Regions from separate parts of the Neobacillus sp. B24 genome, predicted to be linked through region 2. Evidence: riboswitches for the same ligand, from Rfam matches in the RefSeq annotation. Region 2 holds a riboswitch; the other holds the start of a gene.
The links. A riboswitch is a leader RNA that binds a small molecule or an ion and turns the genes downstream of it on or off. The one in region 2 is predicted to bind glycine.
Positions count from the first base shown of each region.

Region 1: another riboswitch for glycine. It lies ahead of ACZ43M_RS03640 (amino acid permease); the one in region 2 lies ahead of gcvT (glycine cleavage system aminomethyltransferase GcvT).

Region 1 is NZ_AP035777.1:747,321-762,519, reverse strand. It holds gene ACZ43M_RS03645 (EAL domain-containing protein) at 1-1,370, opposite strand, end outside; gene ACZ43M_RS03640 (amino acid permease) at 1,872-3,236, opposite strand; glycine riboswitch at 3,371-3,451, opposite strand; gene ACZ43M_RS03635 (hypothetical protein) at 3,961-4,851, shown strand; gene ACZ43M_RS03630 (hypothetical protein) at 4,923-5,303, shown strand; gene ACZ43M_RS03625 (hypothetical protein) at 5,303-5,629, shown strand; gene ACZ43M_RS03620 (IS110 family RNA-guided transposase) at 6,193-7,602, opposite strand; gene ACZ43M_RS03615 (PAS domain-containing protein) at 7,934-8,413, shown strand; gene ACZ43M_RS03610 (glycoside hydrolase family 27 protein) at 8,877-10,232, shown strand; gene ACZ43M_RS03605 (FTR1 family iron permease) at 10,420-11,127, shown strand; gene ACZ43M_RS03600 (M4 family metallopeptidase) at 11,550-13,262, opposite strand; gene speG (spermidine N1-acetyltransferase) at 13,838-14,353, opposite strand; gene ACZ43M_RS03590 (DUF4179 domain-containing protein) at 14,716-15,199, opposite strand, start outside.
Region 2 is NZ_AP035777.1:4,021,145-4,036,343, forward strand. It holds gene gcvPB (aminomethyl-transferring glycine dehydrogenase subunit GcvPB) at 1-907, opposite strand, end outside; gene gcvPA (aminomethyl-transferring glycine dehydrogenase subunit GcvPA) at 900-2,246, opposite strand; gene gcvT (glycine cleavage system aminomethyltransferase GcvT) at 2,265-3,368, opposite strand; glycine riboswitch at 3,490-3,566, opposite strand; glycine riboswitch at 3,570-3,657, opposite strand; gene ACZ43M_RS19985 (DEAD/DEAH box helicase) at 3,844-5,532, shown strand; gene ACZ43M_RS19990 (YqhG family protein) at 5,510-6,304, shown strand; gene ACZ43M_RS19995 (YqzE family protein) at 6,349-6,543, opposite strand; gene comGG (competence type IV pilus minor pilin ComGG) at 6,611-6,985, opposite strand; gene comGF (competence type IV pilus minor pilin ComGF) at 6,982-7,461, opposite strand; gene ACZ43M_RS20010 (hypothetical protein) at 7,406-7,738, opposite strand; gene comGD (competence type IV pilus minor pilin ComGD) at 7,722-8,162, opposite strand; gene comGC (competence type IV pilus major pilin ComGC) at 8,159-8,506, opposite strand; gene comGB (competence type IV pilus assembly protein ComGB) at 8,524-9,555, opposite strand; gene comGA (competence type IV pilus ATPase ComGA) at 9,542-10,624, opposite strand; gene ACZ43M_RS20035 (helix-turn-helix transcriptional regulator) at 10,892-11,590, shown strand; gene ACZ43M_RS20040 (DUF2626 domain-containing protein) at 11,675-11,917, shown strand; gene ACZ43M_RS20045 (class I SAM-dependent methyltransferase) at 11,946-13,055, opposite strand; gene ACZ43M_RS20050 (MBL fold metallo-hydrolase) at 13,221-13,856, opposite strand; gene ACZ43M_RS20055 (DUF2759 domain-containing protein) at 14,084-14,260, shown strand.

The sequences.
Region 1 (15,199 bases), 2.1 Mb from region 2:
GGGAAATATTTTAAATAGCTTAGAGAACTATACCCAGTTCCGAAATCATCAATACTTATGCGAACACCAATCTTTTTTAGATGCTGTAGCATTAGTATTGTACTCTCAATATCACACGTCATGCTTTCAGTAATTTCAACTTCTAAAAAATGTGGTTCAAGTCCTGTTTTTTGAAGAACAGTTTCAATTGTATCAACTAGATTAGGCTGATTAAATTGAATCGCTGACAAATTGACAGAAACAACTGTTTTAAATCCTCGTTCTTGCCATATTTTGTTTTGTTTACAAGCAGCATTCAAAGCCCATTCACCAATAGGTAATATTAATCCCGTTTCTTCAGCTATTGGAATAAATGTCCGTGGTGGAACCAATCCCCACTCTGGATGTTCCCAACGAATTAAAGCTTCTACCCCCACTATTTTCCCTGTATTTAAATTTATTCTAGGTTGATAATGGAGAAATAATTGTTCTTGGTCTATAGCTTTTTTAAGCTCCATCTCCAACTCTAATGGGTCAATACTTCCTTCATCTTGATTACAGGAGTAGAATTTAAAGTTATTTCCTCTGAATTTTTTAGATCTATTCATTGCGAATGCTGCATTTTTCATTAATAATTCTACGCTATCTCCATCCTTTGGAGACTGACTTATGCCGATACTTAGTGAAGTTTTTAGTTCAAAGCCATTAATAAAAAATGGATTAAAAACCGATTCCATTACTTGATCAATAATACAAGATATCTCCTTCTCATCACGGTATTCCATAGCGACAAGAAACTCGTTTCCAGAATAACGAGCAATAAACCCTATTGGTTCTACAATCATTTTTAGACGTTCTGCTGCTTGTTTTATTAATAAGTCACCTGTTTCATGACCAAATGTATCATTTACTTTTTCTATTTTGTTCATAGATAAAAATAATACTGCAATAGACACTTCAGGAGATTGTAACTTATCATTTAAGTAATTATTAAAAAAATATCGGTTGGGTAAATCTGTTAAAACATCATAATTAGCTAGATAATTCATTTTTTCATACTCTTGCTTTTGTTTCGTAATATCTCTAAAAAATACGGATAAACCTTCAGCAGAAGGGAAAGCCCTTATCTCATACCATCTATTGTTAAAATACTCTTCAAATTCTATAGATTCTTGTTCTGATAGCGCCCTTTTATATCGGGTTACAAATTTCTGTATTTCACTGTGTTGCAATACTTTATATATATATTGTCCAATCACTTTTTCACGTTTAATTTGTAAAAGCCTTTCAGTAACATTATTTATGTATTCAAATTTTAAGTCTTTATCTAACGAATAAAACCCATCAGATACTCTTTCCAAAATGATTTCAGTATTGCTTGTCTTACTCAAAACTTTATCTCCTTTCGCATTAGAACAAAATAGAGTATTAATTATAATAATGTCCAACATAACGCAATTTAAGTGTCAATTCTTTTGTAAATGGTGAATAATGCACCTCAAAACGGAACTCTTTGGGTCTGTAACTCTGAGTGTTGAAATACGGTGTGGAGATTGTTAAAAATTTCACTAATGGGGACAAGAATAACCTTCTTCAGCTAAACGGATGCTTTTGTGGACAATCAAATTTATAAGCCTAATTTCTCAAAAAAGTACCTGGCACCACCCGCAAATTGTCGAGAGATTCGACAATTTGCGGATAGGACCAGGCACTTTATAGGTTGCCATTAAACTTTATTTATTGCGCTAGGCTGCCTGCTGCTTTTACTCTGACTCGGGTAGCATTGCCAGGTAAATCTTAACAAAGCCAAAGCTATACAACAATCTTAAGGTACGGTTCCACTCCCTGTAGGCATTTCCATATAAGGGCTCAGATATAATTTATGGGTGATTCTATGCTGATAATTTAATATTTTTTTCTTCTTTGTTCCAATATGAATACGAAGTAAATAATAGAATAAACCATAAAGGTGTTAACAAAAGGGCAGACCGTGTAGCTTCAGCAAACAGCATTATAATAAGAATGATGGCAAACAAGATTAGGACAACGTAATTAATAAATGGTGTTAATGGGGCTTTAAATTTTGATTTTGCCTGTAATTCTGAACGTGTTTTCTTATATTTTAAATGACAAACCAGAATGACACCCCAAACCCAAATAAAACAAATAGCACTAACAGTCGTCACGATTCCAAAAGCTTGTTCCGGAACAAGTTTGGTCAAAAGGGCTCCCACCGATAGAACAAGCGTGGAGATCCATAATGCGTTACCTGGGACATGATTTTTATTTAGTTTTGCAAAATTAGAAGGTCCTTGCTTATGATTGCTTAAACTATATAGGATACGGCTTGTTGAAAACATTCCACTATTACAAGCAGAAGCTGCTGAAGTTAATACGACAAAATTAATGATTCCTGCTGCAATCGGTATTCCGACTAAACTAAACGTTTTAACAAAGGGACTTTCTGCTGCATTCAATTCCGTCCATGGGTTAATAGTTAAAAGGACAATAAGCGCGCCGACGTAGAAAAATAGAATCCTTAAAGGAATTTTATTTATAGCCGATGGAATATTTTTTTCTGGATTGGATGTTTCCGCTGCCGATACACCTACTAATTCCACACCGACAAATGCAAATACAACCATTTGGAACGACAGTAAGAACCCTGAGATTCCGTTTGGAAAAAGCCCCCCATGTTCCCAAATATTTTTAAGCGTAACCATACCTTGAGCTGTCTTGAATCCCATCACCAGTAATATAATCCCAATGACAATTAATGCGAGAATCGTGATGACCTTTATTAAAGCAAACCAAAATTCCAATTCTCCAAAAAGTTTTACAGTTAGTAGATTGAGTCCCAGTAAAATCATCAAACAGATGAGCGCTGGTATCCATTGTGGAATATGAAACCAATATTGGACATAAATCCCTACTGCAATCACATCACCCATAGCAGTCATAATCCAACAAAACCAATAGGTCCATCCGGTTACAAACGCTAACCGAGGTCCAAGATAGTCTTCAGCAATGTCTGTAATGGATTGATAACCCGCTTTAGACAACAGAAGTTCTCCAAGCGCCCTCATAACAAAGAAAACAGCGATTCCTACGATTAAATAAGCAAGGATAATGGATGGACCTGCCAATTGTATGGCTTTACCGGATCCTAAGAATAATCCCGTACCAATGGTGCCGCCAATTGCGATTAGTTGAACATGACGATTTGATAAATCCCTCTTTAATTCTTGTTGTGCCAATCCTGACTCCCCCTTATTAAATATTTTAGTTAAACCAATAAAAAAAGAGATTGGAGGATATCCAATCTCTTTTCCAAAAGAATAACAAATAATATTTGTCATGCTAAATATAATGAGCACAAAAAATAAATATTCAGTACTCTTCTGTCCTTTTGCCTGAGATTGTGAACCCTTCGGCGCCGCAAAATACTTGCGATCTCTCCAGAAGCTGCTCCTGCTATAGTGTGATCCATAGCAATCATAGCCTGCTTATGATTAAATTCTATTAACTATTGCTAAATATTTTTTAATTTTAGTAGTAGTGAATTACTTTGTCAACCACATAAATAAAAATCCAATTAAACTCTTATTCAGAGAAATATATTGCTTGCTCTATTAGTATTTCAAAGGCAGGAAAATTCTACTAAGATGGCTGCCCTCCTTTGGGCAGTGGCAGGCACCCAAAGGTACGTATCTGCCCTCAATAATGTATACAAAAAAAGTGTCTGTCACCGCCCGAAATAATGTTGAGTACGTATCGACAAGTTGCGGGACGTGACTAGCACCTTTTTTCGTACCCGGCTTAACTTTTTCTAATAATCCTTTCAAAGATTCACAAAATATACAAATTATCACCATATTCCGACATTAATATGCGCTATGCTATTAATAAGACTTCTAAGAATCCCCATTCAGACCTCTCTTATTTTTTCCAAAAATATTGAAAGTGAGTTGATTTCGTTTTATGTCAAACAAAATGAAAATAAAGGATATCCGTAGTAAAAACGGGCCGGAAGTTAGTATGCGCGTCCATCACTTTGCGAATCCTGAGGAACGGCAAAAAATGCTGATGGATCTAGCCACTAGCTCCGAGTTTCAAATGCGATACCGCGGACTCTTCGAATACTACGGCAAAGATTTTATTGCCTATAAGCGTGAAAAACCTTCTGACAAAAACCGCAATGAATTCCTCCGTGTCATGTCCATGTATATGGCTAGTTATTTGGAAGATGATTGTCCCCCTTCGTGGAAACAGTGCCAGCCTTCATTTTGGGAAGACTTCATTTATTCCTTCTATCCCGATCACATCAAATTTTCACCAGACCAAAAATCCGTAGAAAACTTCCTGTATCAATTGAAAAAATTTGTTCGCTGGCTTGATAAGCGGGTTGGTACCTCTTGGTTTTCGACCGTCGAGCAATATACTTCTGAAGCAATTGCTAATCTTAAAATCTGCGAAAAAGTCCTGTATCGCCTAGTATTAGGCCACTTCCCCCGGATTCACCACGCTGACTGGAATTTCCAACAAGATGTGGAGAGAATCAATCAAGAATTCAGCCAATGTATAGAAGATATAGAAAGCCACTTTAAAGTCACCACCATCATTGGGACAACCGTAGTACTGAACGAACTGAAAACAAATTGTACGTATTACGTTAAAAATCTGCCTAGTGAGCTGCTTGCGCCTGGTTTTACGTTAAGTGGAGTCATTGGCAAAAAAAGCGGAGAGCAGACGTGGAATTGGTACATTACAATTGGAATCCACCCGCCTAAAGGAAGAAAACTGGATTACGCCGTTTCAGTTAAACAGGAAGGTCTAGGCACCAACGATGGGGTTCATTTTTTTAAGAAATAACTATATTTAATTTCATAATTTAAAGAAGTTCTACATCTTAAATAAATAGTCACAACGGCAGGTGTAATAATTTGGACGTTACACTAAAGAATCAAATTAAAGCCATTCTCATATCTTTAGAACAAAATGGGCTAACATGGAAAACAGGAAAGGACAAATATCATTTATCAAAACGGAAGAACCGCCAACACGTTCCCTATGATTGGGAGATGCAGGATTATATAACGTTAATTATGAATTTACTTACTGATAAAGAAAATGATATTTATATTTATTTCAAAGAAAGCTTTAACCAAAATTACTTCGTTTTTGCTGATGGGAACGCCTGGATTGTTATTATAGGTGAAAATGGTATCATTGAAACAGCAATTATTGCTGATAGGTACAATCATTATTTAGACGAAAGAAAAGGTTATAGGTATATCGGTAAAATGAAGGAGGTGTGGCAGTAATGGACTTCTTGAAAGATATTGAATATTATGGTGAGGATGTTACTGATATTAAGGTAAGTCCATTTGAAACAATCGATATGTTGCATCGCCGCAGCAGATTGAACAAAGAATCATCAAAAATGTCGTTACAAGAACGTGTACTTCTTATGAAATATGACTTAAAACTTCTTGAACATGTAGAAGAAATGGTTAAACATATCGGGAAAGTATATGACTTTTCTCTCTCTACCGAGCCTCTTGAAGAATGGTGGTGGCACCTTGACAAGGTTGCCAGTGGTGAATTGGAAGTTGAAATTGGCCTAAGACAAAAGAATAAGGTTCTTTAATTATAACAAGTACCTGGCACACCTAATTAAAAGTGCCTGTCATTCCCGGAAAATGTTAATCAATTGCCAACAAATTACGGGATGTGACAGCGTATAATGGCTAATAAGTCAAACATAATTTTTTATAAAAAAAGACCGACCTAAACTAGAACTCCCAATATCCATTTTTTTGAAGAGTCGACTATCACAGAATTATAATAGGGCCCCTCTAGAACGTGAAGGGATCTTGAATTTTCATCCTACAGAGGATACCGCCTAGTAAATCTAAACTTAGATTTCACGTATTATTCGTACTTGTAGGACAAGATCCATAACGCTGTCACTCGAGGTCTGGAGCCTCAGGCACGAAGTTCAATGTGATCTAACGTCCTAGAGGAGCCCCATTTGTAAAGGAATAATATTTCTAAGAGATTGTTCTTTCCACTTTGTTTTTAAAGCTTAATTAACAGTTAAAAAGGGTTTAGGTTATGCACAATTGTAAAGAAAAACTTAGGAACATAGCTGATTAAATGACAATATAATTTATGCAGAGCTATCCACATGTTAAAAATCTTGTTTCTGGTTTACGCTGATTTATTAACAGCTGATACGACAAACTTTTCATAAAAGCATCTTACATTTGGGCTATGAATCTTTTTTGTTATTTCATCAATTAAGACATAGTTTGGTTGATTTGTTTGATAGAGCGATTGATGCTTAATCATTGAAAAGGCTAAACGGATCATTCGGTTTCCTAAAGCAATATATGCTTGCCCCGGGTGCTTTCCACGCTCTTTAAAGGCCAAATATTTCTGTTTCATCTCAGGGTTATTAACAGCTAGGGATCTTCCAACTTGATAAGTAACGTTCCTGAAAGTTCTTCTTCCCTGTTTAGAAACGCCATAGTATGAAGGTCTTTTACCCCCTGACTGCTTCACAATTGGATTTGTCCCCGCCATTTTAATTAATTGCCCTGCATGGTCGAAATCAGATATATCGCCCATTTCCGCGTATAATTCAGCCCCCGTTACAACTCCTATTCCTGGAACGCTAAGAATGACTGCTCCTTCAGTTTGAACAAATATATCTTCGATTTTCCTCTCTAGCAATTGAATCTGCTTATCTAAAAGCTCTAATTGGTCAAGTTTTTGAATCAAAAGAAATTGTTCCATTTCCAAAAGCTCTTTAGGTTGCGAGATTGAATTCTGTGCAAATTCAAGCAGTATTTGAATCGATTTATCCCTGAGCTTCAGGTTTTCCCGTATGGAAAGTTCACGTAATCCCTTCTCTCCAAGGGTAAGGATATCACTTGGATGAAGGCAATGGCGCATAAAATATCGTGGTGCTTTTCCAAATAACTTCGAGAAAGGTTCGACATGTTCGCGCTTCCCATTTATCCACATACTTTTCCCCTGGAACTCCCGAAAAATATGGTCAATATATACCCGAATCAGGTTTTCGGTCGATGTCCTTTCCCCCACAAGCGCCCGACGGGCACGCGTTAATTTCTGCAAGTTGTGTACAGATCCTGAAGACAACTCACTGGATGTCCCTCGGCCATTAATAATAGATTGAACAATTGCCATCAGATCTAGATTATCCGTTTTGGACCAATTCAAAAGAGCTTGCCTTTCCTGTGCAGTAGTAGCTGCATTCAAGATGCGAACATGATAGCCTTCAGAATGACAACGTCGAACTAAATCCTCATAATAATGCCCTGTGGTTTCAACCCCCACCACAACCTCCTTCATCCCAAGCCGATTCTTTTCTGTTTGAATATGTTCTTTAACCTTTTCAAGTCCCGTCAGGGAAGCATCAAACTCAAATGGTTTCACCAAAACGTCCCCATAAAACGTACATATCATTGCCTTGTGAGTAAACTTCGCTGCATCAATCGCTACTATCAACATACGATCTGTTCCTGTTTCCCGTACAAATTGTGCCCATCGACTTCCGTTTTTTCCTTGAATGTGGTTCAATAATGAATAAGCCATCATTTTCATCTCCTTGGTAGGGTGAGTAATTGGAAGTTCTGTGATAGGTACTTCCATTTTACAATGAAAATGGTGGCCTTTCTTATTATTTGAACCTATTTACTATACTAGGCACTTTCTTTAAATGGATGGTCATTTGAAAGCCGGAGCCGGTAATTAAAACCAATATTATACATCCACCTGATGCCATTATTTTTTTGTGATATAAATCACAATCAGCCCTCGTTAATAATGATATCCTTATTAATGAAGTTAGATAACAATCACTCGCTACTTTTTGTACTATTCTATTCTTCTCATAGGCGGAGATTATATATTGGAGGTTTTTTAAATGGCTCAAGAAAAATTGTCTGAATTAATTAGCCCTGAAGCTGTCATTAATTTTGAAAGTGGTGCCATTAAAGCAAGCACTTTGGATTCAATTATCAATCTATTACCATTTGAAATGGGATTTTGTGATGCCGACGATATTTTCCGCTGGTATTCCAATAATCCTAACCGCGTGCATGGTCGTCGTAAAGAAGCGATTGGCCGCCATGTACTTGAGCTTCACCCAAAAATGGCTCACCACGTTGAAAAATTGTTGAATGATTTTCGTACAGGAGCACGTGACAAATGGGAATTTTGGTTCCCAAAACGCTCTGGTGAAGAAACTGGTCAAATTTATCAAAAATTCATGGCAGTACGTGATAAAAACGGAAAATATCTTGGATGCATGGATGTGACCGTTAATATTGACCTTTTCCAAGGAAAAGAAGGTAAACATACCCCTGAAACTATTGAAGAATTTATAGCTGTTAATCCTGAGTAAAAATTGAGAAGCTACTAAAAACACATTGAATCGCCCAATTCAATGTGTTTTTCTTTTTCCAATTACTGGTAGCCTAAAAACAAAATTAACGTCAAAAGAGCAAAAATGTCTTTACGCCCGGTTCTTAAAGACAAAATTGGTTCGTCAACTGGTCAAATCGTCTTTAGGATTCCAATTACTGGTATCCTAAAGACAAAATTTACGTCAAAAGAGCAAAAATGTCTTTAAGCCCGGTTTTTAAAGACAAAATTGGTTCGTCAACTGGTGAAATCGTCTTTAGGTTCCCAATTACTGGTAGACATAAAGGTAAATTTTAAAAATTGCTTGGCCCCCCACTGGGCAACCTATGTGACAGGAACCTATTTTTCCTTAATGTTACTACTGTTGATTATATTTTAAACTGACTTACTATTTACTTGGATTTTAGCCTATCGATTAAAACCAATTCTCGGGGGAAGCGTTTATGCTAAAGAGATTTTTGATATCTTTGATCTTATTATCGATTATATTTTGTGGGAATTACCCATTCTCACCAGTAGAAATGAAAGCTGCAAAAGCTTCGGCCTACAACACTTCAGCACAACGTCCATTAATGGGCTGGAGCAGCTGGAGCTCTATTCGGAAGAAACCAACGGAGAGAAAAATCAAGGCAGCAGCCGATGTTTTAGCGGCAATTTTTCAATCCCATGGTTATCAATATGTCAATCTTGATGATTATTATATGCTGGATTGGACTACTACAGTTGATCAGTATGGCAGATGGGTGGTGGATCCGAAGGAGTTCCCCCACGGCATGGCAGCACTTGGAGACTATATCCATAAAAAGGGATTAAAGTTTGGCATGTATGTTACGTTAGGAATTCCCAAAGGGGCGGTTGACCAAAACACACCGATTGAAGGAACGCCTTATCACGCCTTAGATATCGTCGACCTAACCAAAGGCCAAAAAGTTAACTTTAACTTTAAACATATGTATGCGATTGATTTTTCCAAGCCTGGTGCACAGGCGTTTATCGATTCCTGGGCAAGGCTGTTTGCTTCCTACGGGGTGGATTATCTGAAAATTGACGGTGTCCGCAACGAGGATATTCCTGATGTGGAAGCTTGGGCCAAAGCGCTAAAGAAAACAGGAAGACCGATTCATGTGGAATTATCCAATAACCTTGACATTAAACACGCTGAAACATGGAAGCGGTTGTCCAATGGCTGGAGAACCGACCACGATATCGAAGCCTATGGAACGCCGACCTTAACCAATTGGAAAAAGGTATCGAGAAGATTTGATGATGCTGCCATCTGGCAGGATCATGCCGGGCCAGGGGCTTGGAATGACTTTGATTCAATCAATGTGGCCAACGGTATTAGAGACGGCTTAACAAAAACCGAAAAACGTTCCTATGTTACGTTATGGGCAATTGCGGCATCGCACTTTGTGATTGGAAACGACCTGACAAAACTGGACATGTACGGATTAAGCCTTTTAACCAATGACGAAATAATTTGGGTGAACCAAAGCGGAGTTGCAGGGAAGCGCTTGTATAAAACGCCCACGTCCCAGGTGTTTTATCAAGCACTGCCAGATGGATCGTACAACGTCGCCCTATTTAATACCGGTTCCTCCAAACAAACCGTATCGGTTAAGTGGTCTGATTTAGGGATTGAAGATTTTGCTGCCGTTCGTGATTTGTGGAGCCATCATGATGTTGGAATCGTCGATTCGGAATTTACAGCAAGCCTGTCTACCCATGATGCCCGCATGATCAACGTGGTTCCGATATCATTACTGGCTGCATCCTTAAAGTCGGCTGCAAGTGATTGATTTACCTTAAAAGTACCACAGCCACCACCTGAATTATGTACTAGCTTTTTTGTATACCTAGCCCAAAACCCTAAATTATTCAAAAATCAAAGTACCTTTTTTGAAAATTTAATATTGACCTGAGAATTATTTTCAGTTACATTTATAATTGAAAATGATTCTCATAATCATTTAGGAGGGGTTTTAAATGTTTGATAGTTTATTTCTGTCTCTTCGGGAAGGGCTTGAAGCTGCACTTATTATAGGTATCATCCTTGCCCAAATTACTCGGATTGGACGTAGAGATTTATCTAAATTTGTATATGCTGGTACCCTTTTAGGGGTTATTATTAGTGCTGTTGTTGGATTTATTGGCTTCAGTGAAGCTCAAGAGGCCGGAGAAGCTGGAGAAGAATTAATTGAAGGGATCATGATGCTCCTATCAGCCGGACTTATTGCTTATTTCATCCTCTGGATTCACAGAAATCAAGGCCATACTTCAGCAGTCACGGAAAAGGTAGCTAAAAACACAAGTTCGATTGGCTTGTTTGTATTATCTTTCCTGTCTGTCGTACGGGAAGGGATAGAATTGGTCGTTTTCAATTTGACCAAGATTACAGAAAGTTCTTTTTCAGTAGCAATAGGCAGTGTTTCAGGTATTATACTTGCCGTCCTATTAGCTATCATCTTATTTAAAACATCTATTAAACTTAATTTATCCCTTATCTTTAAAGCATTAGGGATCCTCCTTATCTTTGTTGGCGGCGAGATGTTTGGAGAGGGTCTTGTAAAACTATTTGAAGGCGGGGAAATTCTAGAGGAAATTGGAATGGCCGCATTTATCATTCTATCGCTTTCCGTCTTTTTATGGGCCGATTTCCAACAATTATGGAAGAAACGCATTGCTGCTAAATAAGTTATAAAAAACTCCGATTTTTGTAGAATAATATAAATTCAACATATGAAAACGCACTGAATTTTACAGTGCGTTTTTTATACTGGCAAATATTAATTGATATTTAAGCGGAAATTTTTCCGTTAAACTCTAAATAGAGCTGGACTCGGGGTATATAAGCGGAGTTTTTCCGATTAAACAATGTAAAATTTACTATTTTCATGTTTTTCGAGTCAATAACCGGAATTCTTCCGTCTATTTATTCTATTTTTAATCTTATTTTCTAATTAAGGGAAAATTCTCCGTTTATCATGCTCGCTTAATCAAAAAAGGCTTAGAGATCTCTAAGCCTTTTTACTGTGAAATATAAATGATTTACATCCGAAACGCTGCCGTCCAAGCAGCAGATGCAACAGCTGTTCCGGAACTATTCTTTATTTCAATTAGTAAATTCCTACTGCATCAAACCCGGAGTTAGCAGCAGCCACCTCCGCGCTGCCTTCACCATAAAGATCGATGGCAGACTGAACTACCGCCTGGCGTGCATCACTAAAATCGGAATTTGAGGTTAGGTAAACGGTTAAAGCACGGTAGTAGATTTTTCCTAACTTTTCTCTTCCAAGTTCTTGGCCAATCAAGTACGCCGCATGGTTGGTAATCGAGGAGTTAACATGGACACCACCGCCATCAACAGATGCAGGCATGTGATAAAACTCGTCCATATGGTCCGGATAAACGCCGCCATTTGTACTGTATGCCCTTCTATCCGCATTGCTCACAACAACACCGTTTGGATTACTTAAACTGCGCAATACGTTTACACCATTCGCTTTAGCAGCCGGGGCCATGATATCCTCGCCCATTTCCCAATCATCATCGTCCACGAGGGCTCCAAAGACGTCCGCAAACGATTCGTTTAGTGCACCAGATTGATTGCGATACACTAAATTAGCTGAATTCGTGATCACTCCGTGCGTCATTTCGTGGGCAGCCACATCCAGACCTGCTGATAGAGAAATCATAAACTCGCCGTCCCCATCACCATAGGTCATCCAGCGCCCATTCCAGGAAGCATTATTGTAATTAGTGCCATAATGGACCCTTGATATAATCGCCATTCCGTTCCCATCCAAGGAATTACGGCCATGTTCATTTAGATAATAATTATATACTTTTTCAGAATTATAGTGTGCATCCACAAGCGCTCGATCATAGTCCCCGATAAATGCAGCAGAGTTCCCTACATAGACAGTATCATTACTTGAAGTGTTGTCATTTTTTGCATCATACGTTACGATTCCTCCAAGATTTTCATGAGAGTAATCGGCTAACGCAAACTTCGTTCCGGCATTTGGTTCCTTCACTTGGGTGATATGTAGCTCCCGATGAGCACCATGCACCCCTTTTCCGGCACCTTTTTGTGTTTTATTTTCATCCGCATGCATTAAGCCATTAACCTTATCAACCACTTCTCCTGTTTTGGCGTCCACAAAGACAAACCAGTTTCCGGGTTCCTCCCCCATGAAGTTCACATTCACTTTATAGGCTGTCACATTTTCCCCTTCAAAAGGATAGACAACCAGCTCAGAGGTTGGCTCATAGGTCAGTTCTTCTGGGGCATTGACAGCGGATAATGCCTTCTTAAGTGCTGTGTCACTGCTTAAAGTGGCCTTCGTGTCCACTGCAGCATCGGTAATTGTCTGATTCACTCTTCCGTTAACAGACGTGATCTCATTATTTTCATTAAAATGTACAATGACTTCCGCTCCTTCTACCTTTACCCCGTTTATCGACTGGTCAAAGCGGACGTGCGTCATACCTAGTTCATCTTTTTGGACATTTTTTACCTTTAGATTTTTCTCCGGATCTTTTACCCCGGTTTTATCTTGGTTTTTCTTTAAATAACTCAATGCATTGGATGTGTTGCTGGAGGAGAATTTCTCTGCCTGCCGCTCCTTCACAAATACTGGAACGCTGGCTTTGGCATTCCACTTCTCAGAAGCTTGTACACTAGTAACCACCTTTGAATCAATCGGATTTGCCCAAACATTACTAATTGGGAAAGAACCTGCCAGCATTGCCGATGACAGAACCATCGGTATAATAAACTTTTTCCTCACTTTTCCATACCTCCTATTATTTTCCAATACGTTCATTATAGGTTAAGAGAAATCAACCCACATCCGTATTTTGAATTATTTAAATTTTTAAAATAATGGTAAAAAAAGCCCAGTTCGCCTAGCAAACTGTAGCTTTGAATATATTTTCTCTTACTATTAAATAGGGGTAGGATTTCCTTTTAACCAGGATATATCACTTTCCATCTTTGCCCGCCTATTGAGCCAACATCCTCCACGAACCCAGATGAGGGAATCAGTTGGTTTGAAAAAATAGGCGGAGAAATTACTCTTATTTAGAAAATAGTATCAAAATTAGCTTCAATAGACGGAGGAATTCCGACTATTAACTCAAAAAACATGAAAATGGGTGATTTTTCTATGCTTAACCGGAAAAGCTCCGCTTATTTACCCCGATCTGAGCTATATTCTGGAGTATAACCGGAAATTCTCCGCCTATTTGCGGGTAGTGACAGACACTCGCCATATGCTTTCATTCAGGAAAAGATTTAGGCGGGGATTGCCCCCCATTATCCAAAACGAATAAAAAACTGTGGAAATTCATTCCCACAGTTTCTGTCAAAAGAGTCTCTTAACAAATTCACGGTCTTATCTCAAGAATCCCTATCAAAATATTGACGTTGAAACATACACATTCTTATTGCATTATGGTATTCACCGTCTACAAAGAACTCATCGATCAATTCTCCTTCAAACTTGAAGCCGAGTTTCTTATAGATATGAATCGCTTTTTCATTTGTCTTATCCACGATTAAATATAATTTATACATATTTAATACAGAAAACGCATAGTCCATTGCGAGATAGGTTGCAGCCTTCGCATATCCATGTCCTTGGTGACTCGGACTAATAATAATTTGGAATTCAGCCCTGCGATGAATATAATCAATCTCTACTAATTCAACCAGCCCTACCATTTCAGTGCCTTTATGTACAATAAATCGTCGTTCACCCTGATCATGAATATGTTTATCATATAAATCCTGCAATTCAACAAATGACTCATATGGCTCCTCAAACCAATAGGACATGATGTTGGCATTAATATTTAATTTATGGACAAATCCTAAGTCTTCTCTTTCTAATGGCCTTAATTTTACATCACTCATTACCTTTCCATCCTCCAAATCCTACATTCAATCAGGGGTGTTCCCATTTAGCGTGCCCAAATCGTTTCAATTGAAACCCTTACTGGACGGGGGATTGAGAGATATGGAACATCCGTAATATGCGCAAAATGGGCCGTAGGAATTATTCTCCTACGGCCCATCCTGCCCCTGCTTCACGCTAAACTTTCGTTGTTTAATGCAAATTGTTTCCTGATCCAACCTCAATCCCCAGGTACTTAGCTTTTAAATAATATCTTGGTGAAAGTATGCACCTAAGAAATTACTAGCGCTGAGGTGCAACTCATATTCTTTTAAGAATGATTTTTCATCAAGCCATTCATTATACAATCTAACATCACACTCTACTTTACTTGTAGCTTCATTTCTAATTTACTTAACATCTGATCTATTTCCTGATCGTGCCTTGATTGGGGCCGGAATGTAATCTCTTTTGGAATACTCTCAAACGGTTCATACGAGATCTTAACTGTCCCATTATTCTCAAACATGGATTGTGGTTCCACTGCTTTCCCGTCGTTTCCATATAGTTCAAAACTCAGCTCCATCTCCCGCTCTGCTGGCTGCTTTAGCTTGTAGACCACTTCTGTTGAAGTCGGGGCAAACGTGACCTTCTCAACGATCAGGGAGATCTCACCGCTTTCTTTCTTCTCCATTGGAAGAATTACCTTGTTCTCCGAAGTTATTTCTTCCACCGGAAAATGAATATTCCACTTTCCTTCCGTGGCGCCAAGCTTACTGAAATTCACGTCGAGGTCAAATTTATCAGGGAGAGGTGTAGATGAATCTAGGTGCATGACACCAAGAAACGTATGGTCATCGTATCGT
Region 2 (15,199 bases):
CCGGTTTTGGCAGGAACGGAATCAGGTCTTCCTTAACACCTACAGGACCTGAACCAGGTCCGCCGCCGCCATGTGGTCCGGTAAACGTTTTATGCAAATTCAAGTGGACGACGTCAAAGCCCATATCTCCAGGTCTTGCTTTGGATAGAACTGCGTTTAGGTTAGCACCGTCATAATAAACCTTGCCGCCGGCTTCATGAACAATCTCGGCAATCTCTACAATATGCTCTTCAAACAGTCCCAGGGTATTTGGATTGGTCAGCATTAAAGCAGCCGTATCGCCGCCCACAACTCTTTTTAAGTCCTCTAAGTCCACAAGCCCATTTTCGTTTGATTTAACAGTAATGGTTTCAAGACCGGCGACTGTTGCTGATGCTGGGTTTGTTCCGTGAGCGGAGTCAGGAATGATAACCTTTGTCCGTTTTAGATCACCGTTTGCTTCATGGTAAGCACGAATCATCATTAGTCCGGTCCATTCGCCGTGGGCGCCTGCTGCCGGTTGAAGAGTAACCTCATCCATTCCAGTGATTTCCTTCAAATGCTGTTGCAAGTCGTATAAAAGTTCAAGCGCACCTTGAACGGAGCTTTCATCCTGAAGCGGGTGGATGTGGGCAAATCCGTTATAGCGTGCAACATTTTCATTTATTTTTGGGTTGTATTTCATCGTACAAGAGCCTAAAGGATAAAACCCGGAATCTACTCCATGATTTCTTCTTGAGAGAGCTGTGTAATGACGCATGATATCCAACTCGGAAACCTCAGGGAGCTGTGGCTCTTCTTCACGTAAATACCCTTCAGGAAGAAGTCCGTTTACATCTAGCTCCGGCACATCCATTTCCGGGAGGCTGAAACCGACGCGACCTGGTGTACTAACTTCGAAAATCAGTTTCTGGTCTTGATTATGCATGCAGATCCCCCAATTCATTCACTAAAGTATCGATTTCTTCCTTTGTTCTTTGCTCGGTAACGGCTAATAGCATATGATTTGCAAGCTCAGGGTAGTCACGGCCCAAATCATAACCGCCAATGATACCTTTTTGCAGCAGCTGTTGATTGATTTCTTTAACCGGTTTACTTAACTTCACAACAAACTCGTTAAAGGTATGGCCATCATACACCACTTCAAAGCCAGCTTCTTTCAGGGCTGTTTTTGTATAATGTGCTTTTTGCAGATTAGCGGCAGCCATTTCCCGAACACCCTTTTTACCTAGGGCAGTCATGGCTACAGATGCAGCAAGAGCATTCAACGCCTGGTTCGAACAAATGTTAGAAGTCGCTTTATCACGACGGATATGCTGCTCGCGGGCCTGCAGCGTTAACACGAAACCACGGCGTCCCTGTTCATCAATCGTCTGGCCAACTAAACGTCCTGGTACTTTGCGCATTAATTTAGTGGTTACTGCAAAATAGCCGCAGTGCGGACCGCCAAATGCCGACGGGATTCCAAATGGTTGGGCATCGCCAACAACTATATCAGCTCCAAATTTACCAGGCGGTGTCAAAATCCCAAGTGACAGAGGGTTGCTCGACACAACAAACATGGATTTATTCTGATGAATAATTTCTTCCAATTCCTGTAATGGCTCGATTCTGCCAAAGAAGTTTGGATATTGAACGATCACTGCCGCTACATCGTCATTTACCAACCCTTTAAGCGCAGCAGCATCCGTAACGCCATTGTTCACAGGTACTTCCACTACTTCAAGATACTGACCCTTCGCATAGGTTTTTAGCACTTCTCGGGATTCCGGGTGGACAGCACTAGATACAAGAATTTTCTTCCGTTTCGTATGGCCGGCACTGAGCATCGCTGCCTCGGCAAGTGCTGTGCCGCCATCATACATCGAAGAGTTGGCAACATCCATTCCCGTTAATTCACAAATCATCGTTTGGAATTCAAAAATGGCTTGCAGTTCTCCCTGTGAAATTTCCGGCTGGTAAGGCGTATAGGCCGTATAGAACTCCGATCTAGAAATAACATGATCCACAATTACCGGCATGTAGTGGTCATAAACTCCGGCACCGAGGAAGGAAACATTGGTTTTTAAATCGGCATTTTTTCCAGCCATTTGAAACAGTTCCTTCATTAGGGCTGTTTCCGATTTGGCAGGTTTAATGTTGTATTCACCCTTAAAACGAACTTTTTCAGGAATATCGCTGAAGAGCTCATCAACGGAGGAAACACCTATTGTCTCAAGCATGGCGTTCTTATCTTGTTCAGTCATTGGTAAATAGCGATGTTTCATGTACCTTACTCCCTTCGACTATTTCTTTTCTCTTTTATAAAAAGGTGTTGGAACGACTTTAGCCTTCAAACGCTTGCCGCGAATTTCCACTTCAACCTCAGAATCAAGCGCAGTAAACTCTGAAGATATCAGAGCAAGCCCGATATTTTTCTTCAAGGTAGGTGATTGAGTGCCTGTAGTCACTTCACCAATTAGATTTTCACCCTTGTATACTGGGTAACCATGGCGCGGAATACCTCGGTCAATCATTTCAATCCCAGCAACTTTGCGGGAAAGACCAGCTTCTTTTTGCTTAACTAATGCTTCTTTTCCAATAAAATCCGCTTCTTTATTCAATTTCACGGCAAATCCTATTCCTGCTTCAAGCGGGGAAATTTCCGGTGATAGCTCTTGGCCGTAAAGCGCTAAATTGGCTTCAAAACGAAGCGTGTCACGAGCACCCAAGCCGCATGGAATAACGCCCTCTTCTTTGCCGGTTTCTAGAATGGCTTTCCATAGTTCTACAACATCAGCTGCATTGCAATACACTTCAAAGCCGTCCTCACCGGTATAACCAGTTCTTGAAACAAGGGCTCTTTTACCACCTAAAGTGACTTCTTGCTGAAATTTGAAAAAGCCAATTTGACTTAAATCAGTTTCTGTAAGCTTTTGTAAAACTTTCTCGGCGATTGGTCCTTGAAGAGCGATTTGCGCCGTTTTTTCTGAAAGATTTTCGATGGTTACATCTCCCTCAAGATGTGTCTCAAGCCAGTTATAATCTTTTTCAATATTAGAGGCATTGACAACAAGGAGGTAATGATTGTCCTCAATTTTATAAACCAATAAATCATCGACAGTGCCGCCATTTTCATAGCACATGGCTGTATATTGGGCAGCGCCATTTTTAATCTTTGAAATGTCATTTGTCATCATTTTTTGCAAATATTTTAGGCTGTCAGTACCCTTAACCTCGACTTCACCCATATGGGACACGTCAAACAAACCGGCCTTTGTGCGGACTGCTTCATGTTCTTCCTTGATGCTGGAAAATTGTACTGGAAGCTCCCAGCCGCCAAAATCAATTGTTTTTCCCCCGTATTCCTTATAAACATCAAACAGTGGAGTGCGTTTTAATTCCGACATTTTAGTTCTCCCTTCTTCTTTTAGATGTTCATTATCCACACATAAAAAGATAAAACTCATAAATCAGTTTGTGTTATGACACAAAAAAGGACAGAAAACCCCCTCTACAATAAAAGAAGGTCTCTGTCCTTGCACCTGAAAGTTTACCTAAAATGGCTGTCCCCTTTGGTGGCCGGTCTCCACCGGCGCTCTCCAGAGCTGCGTCCAACAAGAGTTCTTTTGCCTGAGAGATTCACATCTTCTGCTTGCTCCTTCGGCGCTACTAGGTAGTCTCTCCCCTTGTTTTCATTCGCATTTATAAAGTTTTCCATTTTGGTCATACTAATTATACTTAAAAAATAGATTACCTTATTAAAATATTTAAAACTTTCAAAGCTATTATCATCCTACCATTAAACCAATAAATTGAGCAATAACAATTTCGCAAAAGAAAGCGTCTTCATAATAAGCCACAATGATAAGGAGTTGAACTAACATGAATGTTGAAATAGAATTTGATTCTTCCTGGCAGGATGATTTTTTACATAAGATTGACCATGATGGCCCATGGGGGAATTGGGAGCTTTTTAAACTGGCAGTAGATATTGAACAACACTTAATCATTCCTGAATTTGAGGGTCTCCAGGCACCGAAACACCTGCCTAACCTGACACCGCTCCCTCATCAGCTTGAAACCGCCAAGCAAGTCATTGAAAACATGAATGGGAAAGCGATATTGGCCGATGAAGTTGGACTTGGCAAGACCATTGAAGCAGGGTTAATTCTAAAAGAGTATATGATTCGAGGCTTGGTTAAGAAAGTCCTGATTCTCGTACCTGCTTCACTCGTCACTCAATGGGCCCAGGAGTTGAATAGCAAGTTTTTTATTCCGGCCATCACCCAAAGAAAAAGTTATGTGTGGGAGCAATGTGACGTTGTCGTATCATCCATCGATACAGCGAAACGGAACCCGCACCGTGACATTATTTATCAGCAGAACTACGATCTAATTATTATCGATGAAGCACATAAATTGAAAAATAATAAAACGAAAAACTATGAATTTGTCCAAAACTTAAAGAAGAAATTTTGTTTGCTGCTTACCGCAACCCCCATTCAAAACCGAATAGAAGAGATTTTCAATCTTGTTTCCTTGCTAAAGCCTGGACATCTGGGAAGTGAAACGTCGTTTTACGAAAAATATAAACGTGATTCCCGCTCGTTAAATGATGATGAACATTTGAAAGAACTAGTGAACAAGGTGATGATTCGTAACCGCCGGGCAGATACCGGGATTGAATGGACAAAACGCCATGTTGAAACCATTCCAATTGAATTTACGCCATCTGAGCGAGATTTATATGACTGTGTTACTGAATTGAAAAATGAGGGAGACTGGCTGCAAACCAGCAGTTTCTCCGTCATGACATTGCAGCGGGAAGCCTGTTCAAGCAGAGAGGCAGTTTTCTATACATTGAAAAATATGCTCCAAAAACATGAGAATCCAACTCAAGCCTATCAGCAGCAAATTGAATACTTAATTAAAAAGGTGGAGGCTGTCGAAAAAAATTCCAAGGCCGAAAAAGCCCTGGAATTAATCCAGAAGATAGACGATAAGGTGATAATTTTCACAGAATATCGGGCAACGCAATTGTACCTGCAATGGTACTTGAAGCAGCACGGCATTTCATCCGTTCCATTCCGTGGCGGGTTTAAGCGGGGAAAAAAGGACTGGATGCGTGAATTATTCCAAAAGCATGCCCAGGTGCTGATTGCAACAGAAGCAGGTGGTGAAGGAATTAACCTTCAATTTTGCAACCACATAATCAACTTTGATTTGCCATGGAATCCGATGCGGCTTGAGCAGCGAATCGGGCGGATTCACCGGCTTGGCCAGGAAAAAGATGTAATGATTTACAATTTTGCCATTAAGAATACCGTCGAAGAGCATATACTTAAGCTCTTATATGAAAAAATTGAACTATTTGAGAAGGTCATCGGCGAACTTGATGATATCCTAACGAAGCTTGATTTTGGAAATATCGAGGATCACTTAATCGATATTTTCAGCGGTTCCAGTTCGGAAGGTGAAATGCGAATCAAAATGGAGAATTTATCATCAATGATTGAATTTGCTGAGTCGATGAAGAAAGGGGAAGCCCATGCAGCAGCAGGAAATTCGTAACTTTCTGGTTAACTACTTTCAGGCTAATGAATGTCCGATAATTGATAATCATCCCGCCTACTTGACCGTCCAGTTAACAATTGAGATGGACAAAGAATTAATGAACCGGCCGTTTTACTGGCACTACTTAGAAAAGACTGGGGGCATTCCCAACCCGATGCAGCTGACCCTGATTACGAATAAAGATGCTGCCCCTGAAAAATTAAGGGGCGAAACAATCCATTTCGGTTCACCGAGGCTTCATCAAATCTTTGAATCAACCAAGAATTTATCGCGGTACATCCGGCTTTATGAAAACCATGCACATGCCAACCGCCAGACACCGCTTTTACCCTGGCTTTGCATGAACGTAAAAATATCGTACCAGTGCGATCGAAAACGTGATATTTTTAAATCGATTGGCCTGCAATTAATTAATGGTCAAATGGTCGAGAATTTTCATGATGTGTTAATGAAGATCCCTTTGACACCAAAAATCCCTGATTATTCCTTTACCCTTTCACCTTTAGTCAAACCAAAAAGCGGGATGCTCAGGATTGAAAATTATTTAAGAACAACTATCGAGCAGGATGACCATGCTTGGGCCGACGAGGCCAGGATGCGCTGGGAGAAGGATTTAAAGCTGTTAAACCACTTTTATGAGAATGTCGATGAGGAAACGCAAGAAAGCTATGAAACAGAGAAACAGGCGTTAAAGGAGCAATATGAGCCCAAAATTAACATTTCATTTATTAATGGCGGATTATTTTATTTAACTGAAAGAGCGATTTAAAAAAACCCCCAAAATCATCGTATTTTTGATTTTGGGGGTCTTTTTTATGCGCCATCTTTTCTCCGTATTCTTTTGACTTCTGAATAAAGAATATAGGGCAGAATGCCAAACCAACGATACCAAAAAGAAGCTTTCGCCTCTTTTCGCTCCAGTCGCATTCGTTTGCGCTCATCCTTTGGCTGATCTGCATATTTAACAATCGTCTGAGTCATGTATTTAACATAGTCATTTGTTTTCATGGAAACACCACCTGCCTCCCGAATTACATTAAAAGTATGCCCATTTTTTTTCAAAACAAACGACAAATCAATAAACTGTCCATTTGATTAACTTCTTTGTCCTAGTATCAAAATAACCTCTGCCGGTTACCTTTTCACCTGAGGTTAGGTACAAAGTAAACGTAACCCTTTGGCTGGAGCTCGAAGGGGCTTCACTTTGGACATCCACCCATCCCTTTCTATAGGTGATGATGTCCTTAACAGGGAGAGTCCCTTGAGCTTGAAACACTGCCTCCAGCTTTTTCACGGAAGATAGGAAATAATACTCTTCCTGCATAACAATACCCGTCTCATGTGCCAGCTTTCTTTGTGTCAAAGACCTTTCTAACTGCATCGAAAAAAATAATAGAAATAACAAAAGCAAACATAATGTCAACGGATAGGTAAACCCTTTTTCGTTCATGGCTTATTCCCCCAATCAACAAAGGAATAGGCAATTGCCCAATAATTCTTTCCGTTCAGGTCAGTTACTTTGATGTTGACTTGGTTCGTTAAAACTGTCACCTGATAATCGGAAACGTTCTGCAAAAGAATTTCATGCCCTAAAGAATTTACTCGTCTTCGCAGCAGCGAATTATATTTTTCATAATAGATTGTTTCACTATCCTTCGTTAGAATCAAGCGGCCAGATACCACTTCTGCTTTGGAGGCCATGCGGATTTCCTTTTTCATTTGCATACAGAAAACCTCCCACTCCATCTCCTGCAAAGCGTATTGTGAACGATGATTGTTCAAGACTGTATGAAAAATGGGTCCCATATAGAAAGCGATAATCGAAAGAATTGTAAGGGCCAACAATACTTCAATCAGGGTAAAGCCAGTTTCATTCGAGGAGGCCGCACACTTCTGTTTTTGAATGCAGCGGAGTTTTCTCAACATTAACACACACCTCCAATAAGCCGGATGATTCCCGCCAATAGATTTGGTATTGTATACCATTTTTCAATGTGGCATAATTGACCAAATTGCTGTTAGTGGCTAATTTCGCCTGCAATTCTTCAAACATCAATTGCCGTGCCGTTTTTTCCATTTCAAGCCGGCCTGACTGCTCCCAAAGGTGAGTCAATAACGGCGTCAAATACAGAAAAATCATAAACAAGGCAGACAACGACAGTAAGAGATCAAGTAAAAAGTATCCCTTATTGTTCCGTAACATAAAAACGCCCTTTTCCGATTAATATTGTCAACACATAGGTTTTGTTCCTTGAACGAATAAGGATGGTACCAGATTTATTAACTATTCCGTCACTTAGATATCTAAAACTTAAAGGGATTGTCCCTTCCACGACTTTAAGATCAGTCGAATATGATCTGCTAAGCAGCTGCTCCTGCCCAGACCTCCCCAACAGGGTGTAGGTGTAATCCTTTGGAGAAAATATTACGATAACATCCATCTGGTGCGAAATCGCATAGGACTGGGCAAAGTAAAGGTCTGCCTGTAACTGCGTCACAAATGCTTCATCGTCAATCATCGAATGCTGCGGTTTTAAGGAAAACACCGTGACAGAAGACAGAATCATAAAGATAGAAAGCACAACCAAGGACTCAATTAAGGTGAAGCCCTTTTGTTCAGTTATCATTGTTCCGTTGTAGTTGTTGTTGCAGTTTCTTTCTTAACACTCGTAACGTTGCCTTCGTTATCAATTTCAACAGTTTCCCCATTTGGGCAGCCCTTTGTGTTCGGGTCTAAATACCCTTTAGATTTAAGGTCATCCAGAGTTGGTGTTTTATTTATATCCATTTGATAAGCTTGTACCTGGGCTTGCACCATCTTCACATATGCTTGACAGCCCTTGTTGTTAATATTGGTATTGTGCTTGGTAACATTGGGAATCGTTATGATCAATAAAACCGAAATAATAAGCATAACAATCATCATTTCAATCAGCGTAAATCCGGCTTCTTTATTACTTCTTTTGTTCATTTTTGTAACCTCCATTTTTATATTCCATCTAATAAATGGAACATCGGTAATAAAATCGCTAAATACATAGATACAACCAATACACCAATAAACAAATACAATATAGGCTGGATAGCCTTTAATCTTTTCTCTACTAATTCCTCCATGGTCGTTATGCAGTGCCTGCTGAAAAACAGTAACTCTTGTTCCAATTTCCCATTTTCTTGCCCATGTTTTACAATCATCGGAAACTCCTTTTCAAAAAAGGCATAAGAAGCTAGTATCATTACCAAGGTTTCACCGGAAACAAGCTTCACCTTAATCTCTTGCCCAAGTTGACTGAAAAACGGCTGTCTTTCATTTTTTTCAAACAGCTTTAATGCTTCAGAAACGGATATTCCGCCAGATAGTAGGAAACTTAATTGAATGGAAAAATAGTGGGTAAACAGCAATTTGAGGATTCTGCCGATAATAGGGAGTCGAATGAGCAATGTCCGCTGCTTGAGAGCGGAGTAGTTTTTAAAGAAGAAAAGGTAGTAAATTGCCGTTATCACAAGAAAAGCAACCATAGTCACAAGTAGAACAGGAAAATAGTGATCAAAAGCATAAATAACCTTAGTAAAAAAATTTTCCTCCAGACCAAGTGTTGCAAATAGACTGGTAAACCTAGGCAGCAATGTATTCTCAACGAATATAATCAACAGACCGGTAATAAATAACAGCAGCATGGGATATTGAAGCAAGTTAATCAGCTTCCGTAAATCTTTATCCCTTATAATTGCCAAGCTGCTGCCTTCGAGCAGTGCCTCAGCAAAACTGCCATGTTGTTCAGCAAAATAAACATAGCCGATTAAATCCTTGTTAAATCCCAACCCTTCTAGAACCACATGAAACGGCGCCCCTGTTTTTAATTCAGTTAAGCAAGCATATAATTCCTCCTTTCGGTGGACAGGCAAATGTAATGCTATGGATTCAATTGCTGCGGCAATTGGATATCCCCTTGCCAATAGTTCTCCCATTCTTTTCAGAAAGCTGGCTTGTTCGTTGAGTGTCCATTTACGTGGTTTCATTGGCATATACCAGCCGGTCATATTCAGATTCCTGAATATAGCCTAGGGCAATTCCCTTATTGATCACCTGGCTAAGCGTTCGGTAATGCGTTTCTACCTTCTCACCCTGTGCTGCTTTCATTGCCAAGTTTAGGTTTTTCCCGGACAACAGTTCAAACACGCTTGCCCGTTTCCAATGACCATAAGAATAACAATGCGGCGGACAATCTCCTTCACAAAAGGGGCAGGTCAGTTCCACAAGCCTCTGCGCCGTGACGGCAATAAGCGTCTGTTCAACCTCCATCCAATTTACCCCGAATTCACGGAGACGGAAAACAGCCCCTTTTGCATCCCGTGTATGCATTGTACTTAATACCAAATGCCCCGTTAAAGCTGCGCGAACAGCTATTTTTGCCGTTTCAGCATCTCTGATTTCCCCCACCATGATGATATCGGGGTCATGACGAAGAATAGCCTTTAAACCGGTGGCATAGGTCACCCCGGCCTTCTCATTCACTTGTACCTGGAGGACAGAGTCATAGTTTTTTTCAATTGGGTCTTCGAGTGTGATAACATTCCTGTGGAAAAGGTGTGCAGTTTCATTGATGAGGGAATACAATGTGGTGGTTTTGCCTGACCCAGTTGGCCCGGTAAAAATAATTAACCCATGTGCGTGTTTGAGAAGCGCTAAAAGTTTTCTTGTCATTGAAGGAAAAAGCGAGAGCTGGTGAAAAGGGATTTGTTCCTGCTGGGGCAGTAGCCGGATGACTAGACTTTCACGATCATTGGATGGGAGCGTGGATAGCCTTAACCCCATCAATTGTCCATTGACTTCACAAAAAATGGCACCGCTTTGAGGCCGTCGTCGTTCACCGATATCCATATTTGCTGTAAATTTAAAATGTGAAATAAGTCTTTCGCACTCATCTTTCGGAAGGGATAATCGGGGAATCAATTTGTTTGTTAACCGGATTTGAACAAGCGTGTCATTTTTTCGCGGGATAATGTGGATGTCAGTTGCTTGGTTTCTAGCTGCATCTGTAATGATCCGGTTCGCTAAAATTTCAATTGAACTAACAATATGAATCACCACCTTTTTAAATTGTCATAGTAATCTTTCGACACCATTCTTCTTTTCCCTTCTTTATTTAAAAAAAAATATTTTTTTTGTAATAAAAATTATTATTCCATCGAAATCAGTAGAAATATGGGGCATTTTTCTAATATTGTTACAAACTAGCGTCAAAAATTGTGAACATTTTCTAAACATATAGTGTATACGTTAGAAACCTCATTCCAACTTTAATTTTGCTGTATTATAATGGGAATAAATTATGGGGGTCCGAGGTGAACCGAGATGGAACAGACACTAAAGATAACAAACGTTTTGTCAGATCCAACCAGATACTACATTTATCAATACATTACAAAACGTCACAGAGAAGTTACGGTACAAGAAGTGGCGGAGAATTTCGACATTCATCCAAACGTTGCTAGACTGCATTTATCCAAGCTCGAGGATGTGAACATGCTCATTTCCGAAACAAAGAAGACTGGGAAAGGCGGACGGCCAAGCAGATTGTATCGTCTATCCGATGATGTAATTCAACTTCATTTCCCATTCCGCGATTACATGCTGTTATCAAAAGTAGCAATCCAAACGATGATTTCCCTTGGAGAAGCAGGCAGGGAAGCACTTTATTTGACCGGCAAGCGGTTTGGAACTGAAGTAGTCGAACAAGAGATTGCAAAAAGATCACTTGGGGATGAATTAGAATTTGATGAAAAGCTCAGTATATTAAAGAACGCTGCCACACTTGCAGGTTTTTATCCTGAATTTGAAGTAAATGGCAACCATACCAAGATTTATTTCCAAATCTTCAACTGTCCATTTAAAGAAGTGGCTGAAGATCATATGGAAACAGTTTGCAGCATGCATCATGAATTCCTTAAAGGAATGTTTGAGGCATTATTCGATTCTGTGGAGCTAGTTGAAAAAGAAAATATGATTTCTGGCTGTGAGACTTGCTCCTACCAAGCTCTGGTCACAAACTAATTCGAAACCATTGTTTACATTAGGCCTCCTTTTACTTTATAATATTGTAATGATGGTATTCGAAGGGTAAAAGGGGGGATACATATGGATCGCATGTTCAGAGTATGTGGTTTTTGGACGGGTATTTTCACCGTCATGTTATATCTTGGTGATATGAATAAAACCTCAATGCTTTTCTTAGCCCAAACTGGATTCTTCGTCCTGCTTAGCTATTTGAAATTATCTGAGCGTATGTATTTATGGGTATTCGGGGCATACTTAACTATTTCTTTCGCAGGCTTTACATATTGGACTACGTTCATGATGCCGCTTGGCGGAGGACATTGAAGAAATAAAAACGCCGATTCCGGCGTTTTTATTTTTGAATCGATTTTTCCTCTTCAAATAAATCATCGATAGTTACCTGCAAATCTTTTTGTTGAATCACAATATGAAAATAGGAGCTCAACCCGCCAGGCATGATCAGGCTGCGAATGGCTCTGTTTCGTTTACTCACTTCAGAAAATGGGTTAGGGTCATAATGATTCTGCAATTCCTGCAATATCCCCGCCTTTAACAGAAACTCATCCTGTCTTAACTTTGTGATCAATTCCAGATTGACATCCTTACCTTTTTGAATCAAATAATCCAAATGGATATGTGTGGTTATATCCATTTCACCTGGATTCATTAAAACATTATCAACCATTCTATGCTGAGAATAGCCTCTTAAGCTGCCGTTTTTCCTTCTCGGATCCTGCCACTCCTCATTACTATAACCATAGTCTGCGGTGACAATCAGTCCCCTGGAAACAAGCCCAGCCAATTCTTCAATCATCTTTTTCATCGCAATTGGGGCCTCGATTCGCTGCTTGTCCCGTATTTTGAGATTACTTTCCGCTAAAAATGTCAATATATCCTCGTTTACTAACGGAACTCGCTGCTCAATCAATTGATCATCTTTTACCCTGATCATAACCTCAAATAACTGATCATGCTCCTTCTCGATGACATGAACCGGCAGAGCATCAAAAAGCTCATTAGAGAATACCATTCCTTCAATCCCGCCAAGCTCATCAAGACTATCCACTTGAATAACCGAGGGATATGACTTTAACAGCTCCCTTTGCAATTTCCGATGGTAGGGGCTTGTTTCAATAATTGTATAGTGTAAAGGTGTCCCAACGGATTCATCCCACTCCTGTAAAAATGCATGGGCAAAACGGCCATTTCCCGCGCCAATTTCATAAAATGCAGGCTGCATTTTCAATTTTTCGCAGAGAGTGTAAAACCATTTTGCCACTAACCTGCCATATACATCAGAAATATTGCTGCTTGTAATAAAATCCCCTTGGCGGCCAATTTTTGGAGACTGTTTCATATAATATCCAAAATTGGGATGATAAAGGGCAGCACTGATATAATCTGCGTAGGAAATTAATTTATTGGGCGAACTGTAAATGAGGTCTTTTAAATAGTTAATCATAATGACTCCTTTTAAATTAACACTATTGACACAGTGTAAACTTTGTAATATTGTTAGGATAGTAGCTTAAAATATTATCCCCTCCCATTAATGAATAGAACATCCCCCAGAAAGACCCTTCTCCTAAAGAGAAGGGTCTTTCTTTTAACATTGCCTTTCTATTGGTTAAAAACCATTCAAGAATGGGTTGCTATCCATTTCATCAGCAATCGTTGTTACAGGTCCGTGTCCGGATAATACATAGGTATCTTCAGGCAGTGTCAAAAGCTTATCATGTATACTATTTAATAGTTGCGACTGATTGCCGCCGGGAAGGTCCGTCCTGCCAATGCTTCCTTGAAATAGGGCATCGCCGGAAATGACAAATCCATCTTTCTCAAAATAAAATGAAACACTTCCAGGTGAATGCCCTGGGGTATGAAAAATGTCAAACTCGAAATTGCCAATTTTCATCGGTCCTTCCTTCGTAAGAAGATGATCGGCAGGGGTTATTCTCATTGCTTCAATAACAGGAAAAAACTGTGAACCATTTAACATTGGATCGCCAAGCCATTTTTCCTCCTGCTTGTGAAGATAGACAGGTATTTTGTATGCACCACGCACCTCATCGACTGCACCAATATGGTCAAAATGGGCATGTGTCAATAACACAGCGATTGGTTTTAAACCTCTTGAATTTAGAAGATTGGTCAGTTTTTTTGCTTCGCCGCCCGGGTCTATAATTAAACAATTTTTTTCTTTATCCTCGACAATGTAACAGTTTGTTTGAATGCTGCCCAAAGGTAATTGCTGCCATTTCATATATAAAATCCTCCAAATCACATGTCATCAATATCACTATTTTACACTAAAACGTAAATGGTTAGAATGATTTCTCCGTTTTACAACGGGAAAATACAACCGTTGACTTTTTAGCCCTCGACAAACGCTTGAAAAGAATATAAAATAGGAACGAATGTATATAATATTGTTACATAACTATAGCTCAGGCTAAGGTCTGACATTTCACGAAAGAAGGGGGTTATTTCATGGGAATAGTTATTATTTTCGCTTTAGTTGCCATCCTGGCAGCATACGGTGCTTTCACAGCTTTAAAGAATAAAAACCTTTTAGGCGCATTTTGGGGAGTAGCATCATTAATTGTATTTGGTGCATTTGCAATCGCAACACTTGTTAATTCTGGCTACCCTACCGGAACCCACTAAAAAGACTGTCAAAAGCAGTCTTTTTTTATTTTCAAAAAAAGAATGACCCGTCCGTCCAAAGTCATTCTGTTGATAGCCTTCGGCAGCCTTTTATTTGGTACTTTCATATTGTTTTCATCGCGTTAGTTTATTACCTTGTCTATGCGACTTGTCTGTTGATTTACGCTCCAGGCACTTCGCTTTCCGCGGGCGTGCCGTGAAGCCTCCTCGGCGCTAAAGCGCCTGCGTGGTCTCCACTGCCCCGTACCCCCGCAGGAGTCTCGGTGCCTTCCGAGTCAATCAACAGGACTTACTTCTAAGAATTCCCCTCTACCAATGGCAAAGTACCTAAGAAAGCATCAAGACATGTCTGATGTTATGAGGCCGCCTTTCATGACGTGTTTGAACTAAAATCCAAGCAAACGCGCCATTAGATTGACCTTCATAACGTGTTTGAGAGAAATACTCAGTCAAATGCGTCATGAGATTACCTTTCATGACGTGTTTTAGCGAAAAAAGCAGGTAAACGCGCCATGAGATTGCCTTAATGACGTGTTTGAACGAAAAATTCAGGCAAACACGCCATGAGATTGACCTTCATAACATGTTTGAGAGAAATATTCAGTCAAATGCGTCATGAGATTGCCTTTCATGACGTGTTTTAGCGAAAAAAGCAGGTAAACGCGCCATGAGATTGACCTTCATAACTTGTTTGAGAGAAATACTCAGTCAAATGCGCCATGAGATTGACCTTCATAACATGTTTGAGAGAAATATTCAGTCAAATGCGTCATGAGATTGCCTTTCATGACGTGTTTGAACGAAAAATCCAGGCAAACACGCCATGAGATTGACCTTCATAACTTGTTTGAGAGAAATATTCAGTCAAATGCGTCATGAGATTACCTTTCATGACGTGTTTGAACGAAAAATTCAGGCAAACACGCCATGAGATTGACC